DNA from 3 places in the Bradyrhizobium sp. UFLA05-89 genome. Region 3 is predicted to be linked to each of the others. Evidence: predicted binding sites of a transcription regulator. Region 3 holds the regulator's gene; each other region holds the start of a gene.
What was found. The regulator LexA, encoded in region 3, represses DNA repair genes until DNA is damaged. The targets are predictions, from matches to a motif close to TGTTCNNNNTGTGTTCNG.

Region 1: a site for LexA is predicted at 1,835-1,852, ahead of SO139_RS18640 (ribonuclease T2 family protein). Genes of this name have one in related genera too.
Region 2: a site for LexA is predicted at 2,145-2,162, ahead of SO139_RS33945 (DNA-processing protein DprA). Genes of this name have one in related genera too.

What each region holds. Positions count from the first base shown of each region.
Region 1 covers NZ_JBANBA010000032.1:38,935-42,140, reverse strand. The annotation lists gene SO139_RS18660 (ATP-binding protein) at 1-178, shown strand, start outside; gene SO139_RS18655 (DUF3617 domain-containing protein) at 277-813, opposite strand; gene SO139_RS18650 (hypothetical protein) at 851-1,144, opposite strand; gene SO139_RS18645 (hypothetical protein) at 1,326-1,793, shown strand; gene SO139_RS18640 (ribonuclease T2 family protein) at 1,899-2,591, shown strand; gene SO139_RS18635 (23S rRNA (adenine(2030)-N(6))-methyltransferase RlmJ) at 2,689-3,206, shown strand, end outside.
Region 2 covers NZ_JBANBA010000092.1:3,162-6,367, forward strand. The annotation lists gene SO139_RS33935 (methyl-accepting chemotaxis protein) at 1-10, opposite strand, end outside; gene SO139_RS33940 (hypothetical protein) at 496-1,143, opposite strand; gene SO139_RS33945 (DNA-processing protein DprA) at 1,115-2,029, opposite strand; gene SO139_RS33950 (hypothetical protein) at 2,462-2,839, opposite strand; gene SO139_RS33955 (hypothetical protein) at 2,865-3,059, shown strand; gene SO139_RS33960 (4'-phosphopantetheinyl transferase family protein) at 2,992-3,206, opposite strand, start outside.
Region 3 covers NZ_JBANBA010000029.1:5,391-8,596, reverse strand. The annotation lists gene SO139_RS17225 (molybdopterin molybdotransferase MoeA) at 1-745, shown strand, start outside; gene lexA (transcriptional repressor LexA) at 921-1,619, shown strand; gene SO139_RS17215 (hypothetical protein) at 2,243-2,680, shown strand; partial or broken gene SO139_RS17210 (ComEC/Rec2 family competence protein) at 2,689-3,206, opposite strand, start outside.

The DNA.
Region 1 (3,206 bases), on a different contig from region 3:
GCGCGAAGAAGTGTTCAAGCCGTTCTTGCGGCTGGACAACGCCCGCAACCAGGACGAAGGCGGCACGGGCCTGGGCCTTGCGATCGCACGCGACATCGCTCGCTCGCATGGCGGCGACATCACGCTCGGCGACAGCCCGATGGGCGGATTGCGGGCGAGCGTGCGGATCCCGGTATAGCGCTGAAGCGGCCCGGATGGAGCGAAGCGCAATCCGGGATTCTGGCGCGGCGGATGGGAAGGCCCCGGATTTCGCTTCGCTGCATCCGGGCTTCGAACCTACTTCGGCAGCAGATCCTTCAGCTTCGCGGCGTCCTTGACGTTCATCTTGAAGCCGCCGGGCATCACGATGTCGCCGGGCTTCTGGTCCGCCTTGCACGGGCCGAGCCATTTGGCCTCGATCGTCGTGGTCGCATCGCGCCCCGCAGCGCCGGCAACGCCGCCCTGGATGTGCGCGGTGCTCTTCACGGTGTAGGCGGCGTTGAAGTCGCCGGTGATCTCGGCATGGGAGGTCGTGGTGGTGCCGGCGACGTTGCAGACGGAATCGCTGACATAGCCGGTTGCCGTCTTCTGGATGTCCTGCTTGGTGCAGATCTGCTTGGCCATCGGGGAGACGTTGTTGCTCATCTCCTTGTCGACAGTCTCGTCGGTGCAATGCTGCATGGTCATTTCCGGCATTGGCCCGCCGGACCGGAGCATCTTCATCTCCCAGAGGCCGGCCTTGCGCACCGGCAGATCCACCGCATGCGCAACCGTCGTCGCCGACATCGCGAGCGCGACGAGGCTAGCGCAGAAAACAACAGGCCGTCGCGTCATGCGCCCAACTCCCGGTCACAGCTTGCGGTCTGAAGGATCAGTACAGCGTACGCAGCGGCTGCTCGGCCGCGCCATACGGAACCCAGCGGCAGGAGAAGGAGATGTAGCCGCCCTCATAAGCCTGCACGGCGAGGAATTTCACCACCTTGCCATAGCGCGCGCAGTGATCGACCGCGACCTGACGTGCGTCCACATGGGTCGCCATCGAATAGGCGATGATGCCGCCGGTGTCGTTGCCCTTGAAGGGGGGTACCGGCAGGATGTCGGCGCGCGCGAACCCGCTTGCCAGCATTCCAACGGTGAGAAAGCCCGCGGCCGCAATGATTCGCATTCCCGTCACTCCTTTTGGCTTGCGCCAGTTTACGGCGCCGCGGACGCGCTGAAAAGAACGGAAGGCCTGCCAGGTGCGACGTTGCGTGCAACTCGCTGGCGAGTGTTGCCGCGCTGCACTTGACCTCTCCCCACCTTCGCGGCACGGTCCGATGCTTGCAGCCATATCTCCTGGATTGCCCATGCGCGACCTCGTCACCTCTCTGAAATCGTTCCGCTTTGCAGCGGTATTCGGCCTCATTCTGGGGGCGGTGTCGCTGACCGAGGCCAAGGCCGCCAATCCGCTGGAGCTGAACTTCTGGCTGGAGGGGCCGCGCTATGACGGCCGGGTCGCCGACTGCGACAAGGCGCTGCCGACGATCGCCACGCAGTTCTGGGAAAAAGAAAGCTCGTTCTGGAATTCGTCGTTGAAGATCACGGGCTTCGCCGGGATCCACGAGACCGCCTTCCGGCCTTGGCAGTCCGACAACCTTCCACGCCGCTATTGCACGGGAGATGCCATGCTCAGCGACGGCAAGGTGCGCAAGGTGCATTTCTCGATTCTCGAGGACGGCGGCTTTGCCGGCTTCGGCCAAGGCGTCGAATGGTGCGTGGTCGGCCTCGACCGCAATTGGGCGTACAATCCCTCCTGCCGTGCGGCAAAACCCTGATTCGGGTGAAGCGTCGCGCCAAAGCGGGCGGCGTTCAATTTTGTTCTTGAAATGTTCTCGTTGCCTGCTAGGCTCTCTTGCACAGTCTAGTTGAAGGGCGTCGCCATGTTTTATTCCAGATTGCATTCCCTGTCCCGTTTCCTGATCTCCCTCGTACTCACGGCCGGCCTCGTTACGCTCGCAGGCAGCGCAATGGCGCAGGACAAGCGCCAGAACGCGCCCGGCGAATTCGATTTCTACGTGCTGTCGCTGTCCTGGTCGCCGTCGTTCTGCGAGGAAGCGGCCGAGCGCGGTGGCCGCTCCCAGATCCAGTGCGGCGGGCGGCCCTACGCCTTCGTTGTGCACGGGCTGTGGCCGCAATATGAAAATGGCTTTCCGGAATACTGTCAGCGCCCGGCGCCCCGCCTGAACCGCAGCATCGTCTCCTCCATGCTCGACCTGATGCCGGCGCCAGGGCTGATCTTCAACGAATGGGACAAGCACGGCACCTGCTCGGGCCTGTCGGACCGCAACTACTTCGAGACCGTCCGGAAAGCGCGCGCCGTCATCAAGATTCCGGCCGAGTATCTCGATCTGTCGCAGGCCAAGACCGTGGCGCCCACCGACGTCGAGGAGGCCTTCATCAAGGCCAATCCCGGGCTGAGCAGCTCGTCCGTTTCGGTGACGTGCAACCGGACACGGTTGTCAGAGGTGCGCATCTGCCTCAACAAGGACCTGCAATTTCGCTCCTGCGAAGAGCTCGACCGCCGCGCCTGCCGCCGCGACCAGGTGACGATGCCGCCGATCCGCGGCGGCTGAAGTCGCAGGTCTGCATCCTCGTTTTGCGGAATCAGGCGAGGCACCTTCCCGCAGCGACGGCAGTTACTTTCACCGCCCGATGTCGTAACTGTCCGATATGAACTATCGCCACGCCTTCCACGCCGGCAGCTTTGCCGATGTCATCAAGCACATCGTGCTCGCGCGCATCCTGACTTACCTTCAGGACAAGCCGGCCGCGTTCCGCGTCATCGACACCCATGCCGGCGCCGGCCTCTACGATCTCAAAAGCGACGAGGCGCAGCGCGGCGGCGAGTGGCTGACCGGCATCGCCCGCGTCATGCAGGCACGCCTGTCCAACGAGGTTGCTGCACTCACAAAGCCCTATCTCGACATCGTCCGCGCCTTCAATCCGCGCGGCGAACTGAAGGCCTATCCTGGATCACCGCTGATCGCGCGTGGCCTTTTGCGGCCGCAGGATCGCCTCGTCGCCTGCGAGCTCGAGCCGAAGGCGCGCAAGGCGCTGATCGATGTGCTGCGCCGCGACACGCAGGCGCGCGTGGTCGATCTCGACGGCTGGGTCGCGCTGCCGGCTTTCGTACCGCCGAAGGAGCGACGCGGTCTGGTGCTGATCGACCCTCCCTTTGAGGCCAAGGA
Region 2 (3,206 bases), on a different contig from region 3:
CAACCGCCACTTGAATCCAACATAAGTGGGCGTATCGAATCTCAATTAAGATTTCCCTTGCGCACCATCCTATCGGTGGCGCACCTATACCTGCGTATAGCCGAGTATACCGGCGTATATGTGCAGTTGCTCGCGAGGAAAGCTTGGCGCGCAGTCCAAGATCTCGGCGACAGCATGCGAGCGCGATCTGGACCAGGCCGCTGTTGAGTGGTGATCAGTATCCAGTGCATGAAGAAATCCGCTGATCTGGACAATCTTCGATGGAGACCGGGGCACCAAGTCGAAGTCAGCCCCGGGACCGTACCTAAGTCTATGGCTTGACGCGCACCATGGGACGAAGCGAAGGGCCTGCAGCGGCCGCTTTCCGATGACGCCCTAAAGATTGTCGCACGCGGCGTTTCCAAGGAAAATCGGGCCGTGGCATGAAACATGTCCAGGCACGCCCCTACGCCGGCGGAGCCGGCTCTATCGCAGCGGCCTGTGGGTGACAATCGTTCACCTCAGTAGGTCTTCGATCGGCACTTCGTTAAATGGATCTGCGAGCGCGCGTCTGGCAACGAATAGTCCAATTACGCGCGTCTGCGGAGCGCGCTCAAGAATCATCTCCTTGACGGCTTTGAAATGGGAGCCTGTCGTGAGGACGTCGTCGACGATACCCACGATACCGCGCAGGTTCTGCAGTTGGTTTTCCGCGATCCTGTAGTTCTGCTTGAGCTCGGTCGGCGACATCCGGTTGCCGCCCTTGAAAGTGTTCGTCGAGGCGATCTGCTCGACTAACTCTCTGACGTCGGGAGGCGCCGGGGCGCGGACTCCTCGGCAGACCTGCACCATACGATCATCGTAGGCGGGATCGGCTTTCATCTTCGATGGCGGAACCGGAACAATCGTGGCTTGGGCCAACCATTCGGCGTTTAAAACCGCTGACAGATCGTTCGCGCATCTAGCGATTGCCGCGGCCTTATATTGGTACCCACCGTCGCCTCGCTTCTTCTGAAGATTGTGAACGAGCTGATTGGTCTCGCCGCCGCGCCAACCCAAACGGGCCGTATATTCGTAGAGGTAGTGACAATCGTCACCCTCGTCGAGGTACCAGTGGTCTCTACGGTTGGTCTCGTCAATTTGCTGGAGAAGGCGTGCAATCACCTAACGCGCCCCAGATATCGGCGAGATCGTGGACACGGATCGCGCCCCTCTTCTCGAAGTTCGCCGGCCAAGTGATGTCATCTCGCTTGAAGCAGGAATCGAGAATGAACAGCTTTCGGCCTTGCTGTAAGGCCGCGCGAGCCTGCGTGAGCGTCCCGCTTGTGTCGCTGGCCTCGACGATGATCGTCCCCTTGGTAAGAGCGCTCATCGTGACGTTGCGCTCAGGGAAAAACAGCTTGTTCTGCGGTACGTGCTGACTAGCGTACCGGAGCACTGGCACCTGAGAAATGAGCAGATGTTCCTCCGCGATCCTGCGCTGGAGCGCCTGATTCTCCTTCGGGTAATAGGTCCCGATCGGCGTGCCGATCACAGCGATTGTGTGGCCCTTCGCCTCGATCGCGGCTGTATGAGCTGCAGTGTCGATGCCGGTTGCCAGGCCCGACACAACCGTAAAGCCGCGCTCGACCAACGCGCGTGAGAGCCTCGCCGCACGCGATTTTCCATCTTCGCTAGGATTGCGGCTCCCCACGACGGCAACGCAACGCGTCTCGACGAACTCCCAAGCACCTTGGAAATAAAGCATTTCCACCGGATGTCTTGCATCCCGGAGCTTCGGAGGATAGTTGCCAGTGAGATTCAGCCGAGTTCCGAACCTAGATACGCCTGCCTTCTTGAGCGCAGCCAGAACTTCCGATGCGCGAACATCCGCCACAGCACCTGAAACGAAGTCGGAAGGGACAGCAGTCGGGTCCGATGCGAATTTCTCGGCGATCGTTTTGAAGGTAGCCCCCTTCTCAAGCCACAGCGCTTCGTAGGCACCCAACTCCCTACGCGGCGAGATTGACCGTACGGCCGGCCCGTCATTCATTCGTGCGAGAAGGTTCATCGTCCAACCCTAGCTACCCCCTGCGGCGGCGTCGAATCAAACAGAGTCGAAGTCCACCATTTTGAAAGCCGACGCTTTTCGGGGACAAAAGCGTCTGGAGGTGTAGCAACCCACAAAGAACAAATCAAGAACAATACAATATCTCCATACAGATCATTGGGTTAAATGGTTAACATTTCCTTGATTTGCCGGTGCTCTGTCCTCGGACAAGGCCGAGCACGTATCGGCCGCTTCGGGCGTCAACCCGACAGCGATGTAGCGAATTGCCACCCCCAAGACGCGCCGATCAGTCGGCCGCCGCCAAAATCGGGGAGACCTTTCCACCGAAAAGGAAGAGGTGTTGAAGAGTCGGCACTGTTCGCCCGTAACGCCCCGGCTCCACAACTGAAGCCAGCCATAATGTCTGCCAGGCAGTGGTCCGCGCGGCTCTGCCTATGGTCGCGGCCGAACAAGTCGGATGCCGCGAATGCAGAACCGATTTGTGAGGCCGGCACCCGGCTCACAATGCGGTTCGTACCGGTTATCTCTGTCGAACGACACGCCACCGGCACGATTTGTGAAGGCGTAAAATGCTGATGAGGCAGCGTAGCCCGACTGTCTGCCCTGCGTGTCCACATGGACGAATTGGGAATTGTGGCGGTCGCTGGCTTGGCGAGCACCGCCGAGCTGCTGGCGATTCTTCGCAACGAAAACCACGACAGAATCCCTGATGCCGCCCGCTTTGCCCTTATCCAAGTCGCTGAGCAGATTGAGCTGCTTAACGATATCGAGCGATTGGATACGTTCAGGCGCGAGAAACACCCGGTCCATGCTCCCCTCCTCTTCGATGTCTGACGTGAACGAAGGGACGATCATCATCGTCAGCAGCGGCTGGCTGCCGTACCAACTGTATAGCGCCTGCGAGATCGATGATCATTTCATGCCAAGGCTCCGGGCAACGTTGACAAGTTTCGCAGCGCTACTTACGAGCCTCGAAATCGCACAGCCAATGCAAGAATACCTCCAAGAAACGGGAGATAAATTCCATTGATAGTCCGACTGCCGAGATTCATAGGTTTTTCCGGATTGATGATCTCCGCCTCGAAAAACCCACTCTGGTCGCCCGTTCTAACGCTGACATCTTGAAAATCTAGGAATTCACCGGTTTCTGGCGAATATGCTTTGTATACAGCCTCCT
Region 3 (3,206 bases):
CCTCTCACTGGCCGCCGGCATGAACCATCCGGAGCTTGCCGTGCGTCGCCGGCCGAGGGTCGCGATTCTCGCGACCGGCGACGAGTTGGTGATGCCGGGCGCAACGCCCGGCGCGGGCCAGATCGTCTTCTCCAACGGCTACGCCCTGCACGCGCTGGCGCGGGCCGAGGGCGCCGAAACGGTCGATCTCGGCATTGCCGCCGATACGGTTGCGGCGACCACCGCCGGGATCCGCCGGGCCCGCGAGAGCGGCGCCGACATCCTCATCACGACCGGCGGTGCGTCGGTCGGCGACCACGATCTGGTCAGGCCAGCGCTCCAGGCCGAAGGCTTCGAGATGGCGTTCTGGAAGATCGCGATGCGGCCGGGCAAGCCGATGATGCACGGCCATCTCGGCGCGATGCGGGTGATCGGCCTGCCCGGCAATCCGGTCTCGTCCTATGTCTGCGGCTTCCTGTTCATGGTGCCGTTGATTCGCGCGCTTGCTGGCCGCTCGCGCGTTCATCACCGCCGCGAGCGCGCCGTGCTCGGGCGCGACGTCGGGCCCAACGACGTCCGCGAGGACTATTTGCGCGCACGGCTCGAGGAGCGCGAGGACGGCACGCTGGTGGCCGTTCCCGTCAACCACCAGGACTCCTCGCTGCTTGCGAATCTTGCTACCGCACAAGCACTTCTCGTGCGCGCGCCGTTCGCGCCAAAGGCCGAAGCAGGCACGCCTTGCGAGGTGTTGCGGCTGCCCTTGTGAGTGCAATCTGATTCGCGCGTGATGCGAACTTCGCCGCGTTCACACAAAATTAAGTGGTTGCGGAACACATATCGAACATATAGTGTCCGTTCATGATTTGTTTCGAGCATCTAGCGGCTTCTGCTGAATCTGGCGTCTCGGAATCGAACGACATCAACCGGGGGATTTGGTCGAGATGTTAACGCGCAAACAATACGAGCTTCTGCGGTTCATCAGTGAGCGCCTCAAGGAAAGCGGTGTGCCGCCCTCCTTCGATGAGATGAAGGACGCGCTCGATCTGCGCTCGAAGTCCGGCATTCACCGCCTGATCACCGCGCTGGAAGAGCGCGGCTTCATCCGTCGCCTGCCTAACCGCGCGCGCGCCATCGAGGTCATCAAGCTGCCCGAGCTTCAAGCCGCAGGCGCCGGCCGCCGCGGCTTCACGCCGAGCGTCATCGAAGGCAATCTCGGCAAGGTGCGGAGCGCCAGCGCGTCTGTCGACGACGGCGAGCGTCCGGTCGCCGTGCCCGTGATGGGACGGATCGCGGCCGGCACGCCGATCGAGGCGTTGCAGACCCGCAGCCACACCATCAGCGTGCCTCCGGACATGCTCGGCTCGGGCGAGCACTATGCGCTCGAAGTGCGCGGCGATTCGATGGTCGATGCCGGCATCCTGGATGGCGACATGGCGCTGATCCAGCGCAACGAGACCGCTGACACCGGCGACATCGTGGTGGCGCTGATCGACGACGAGGAAGCGACGCTCAAGCGTTTCCGCCGGCGCGGCGCGTCGATCGCGCTGGAGCCCGCCAACACCGCCTATGAGGTGCGCATCCTGCCGCCGAACCGGGTGAAGATTCAGGGCAAGCTGATCGGGCTGTATCGGAAGTACTGATTGCCCAGCAGAAAGTACCGATTGCCCGGCAGATTGCCAGCCATCGCACGGCGATACGGGCGGACGGATCGTCCGCTCCAGCAAAATAGCGTTGTCGCTTCCACTGTGATTATCCCTACACCTGCACAGAGCTAATCCTCAAGCATGGCAGGCGCGAATGCGCTGTGCGGGCTGCAGAGGACAAAACCCATGCGGCAGGTGATTTTAGGCGTGATCTCGGCAGCCTTGATCGCGGGATCGGCACCTGCGAGCGATGCAGCGCAACACCACGCCGCCCGAAAGGCCACGCCGCCCGAAAGGCAGAGCACGCGGCGGCAACCAGCGCGCCATTCCGCAATTCCAACAATGCGATCGCACCTGCGCCGCAGGCGAGCTGGCCCTCTTCAGGGTACTCCGCTGCCGGCGCTGATGGAAGCTCGCGTGAGTGAATGATGTGAACCAAGATAGAGTCTCGGCGAGAGGCTTTGTTCCTCGTTTGCCGGGAAAGATAATGTGATCGGGCGATGCGCAGACGGGCCGCAGATTTGCCCACAAACGCGATACACTCGTAGGCTTCCAACTCTGGTAGAGGCCTGCGCCTCCGGGGGGGCGCGGACCTGCTATCTCGCATGAGGAGCACTCCGATGTGTGACTACAGCCTACATGCCGTTGCGACCCGCCCCGCTCAAGTCGGCGAGACGATCGTCACGACAACCTTCCGCGGCACCTCGACGCGTGGATTTGCGTCGGAGCGTGATCTCTCGGTTGCCGTCTGCCTCCTGCCAGGCACCGAGCTCGCCTTCGCCGACAACGTCCGCTACGACAATCGCTGGATCTGGACGCGCACCGTCAATTCCCGCGTCGGCAAGTTCGGTAAGGTCGATCCGCACATTCCCGATCGTCATCATGATGCGATCGAATTCCCCGACGGCAACTACGTGCTGGTAACGCAGCTCGTCGAGGGACAGCGTGCCACGGTTCTGCAATTGCCGGTGACGCAGCCGCTCGGCGAGAAGACAGAGCAGCCCGCCGTCGAGCAGCACACGACCACGACGCCCACGACACGCCTGCCGATCGGCTGACGCGTCTTTCAATCCTCGGCCTGCAGGTCGGCCTCCGATGGCGTAGCATCCTTGCTGCGTGGAGTAGCCGGCCGCGGTGCGAGGCTGAGCTCGAAATCGCTATCGCCGGCCCCGGCCGGCGACCAGGGGCGGTTTGCGCTCCTTGCTTTCACCGTTTGCAGCGTGAAACCGTCGCCATCGCGCGATAGCGCGAGTGCGCCCTGCGTCTTCAGACGCTCGCGATCCACGACCATCGCCGCGCAACCGGCTGCTGCAGGCTTCGCCGTCACCACCAGCGCGGCGCGGCTGCAATCGTCCGCCAGCGCGTCGATACGCAACGAGAGCGCGACCAGGCGACCATCGGCGAGCGGCGTCACGCAACCGCCTTCGTCGCATGAGACGCCATCGGCGAGCGACGCATCAGTCGCGCCGCGCGGATCAGCATCAGATGCAAGCCACTCCTTGAGAAGAAAATTGTCCTTGCCGGTTCGGATCAGGTGCAGTTGGCCGCCCTTGCCGCGCACCGCGATGCTGTGGCCGTCGCCTG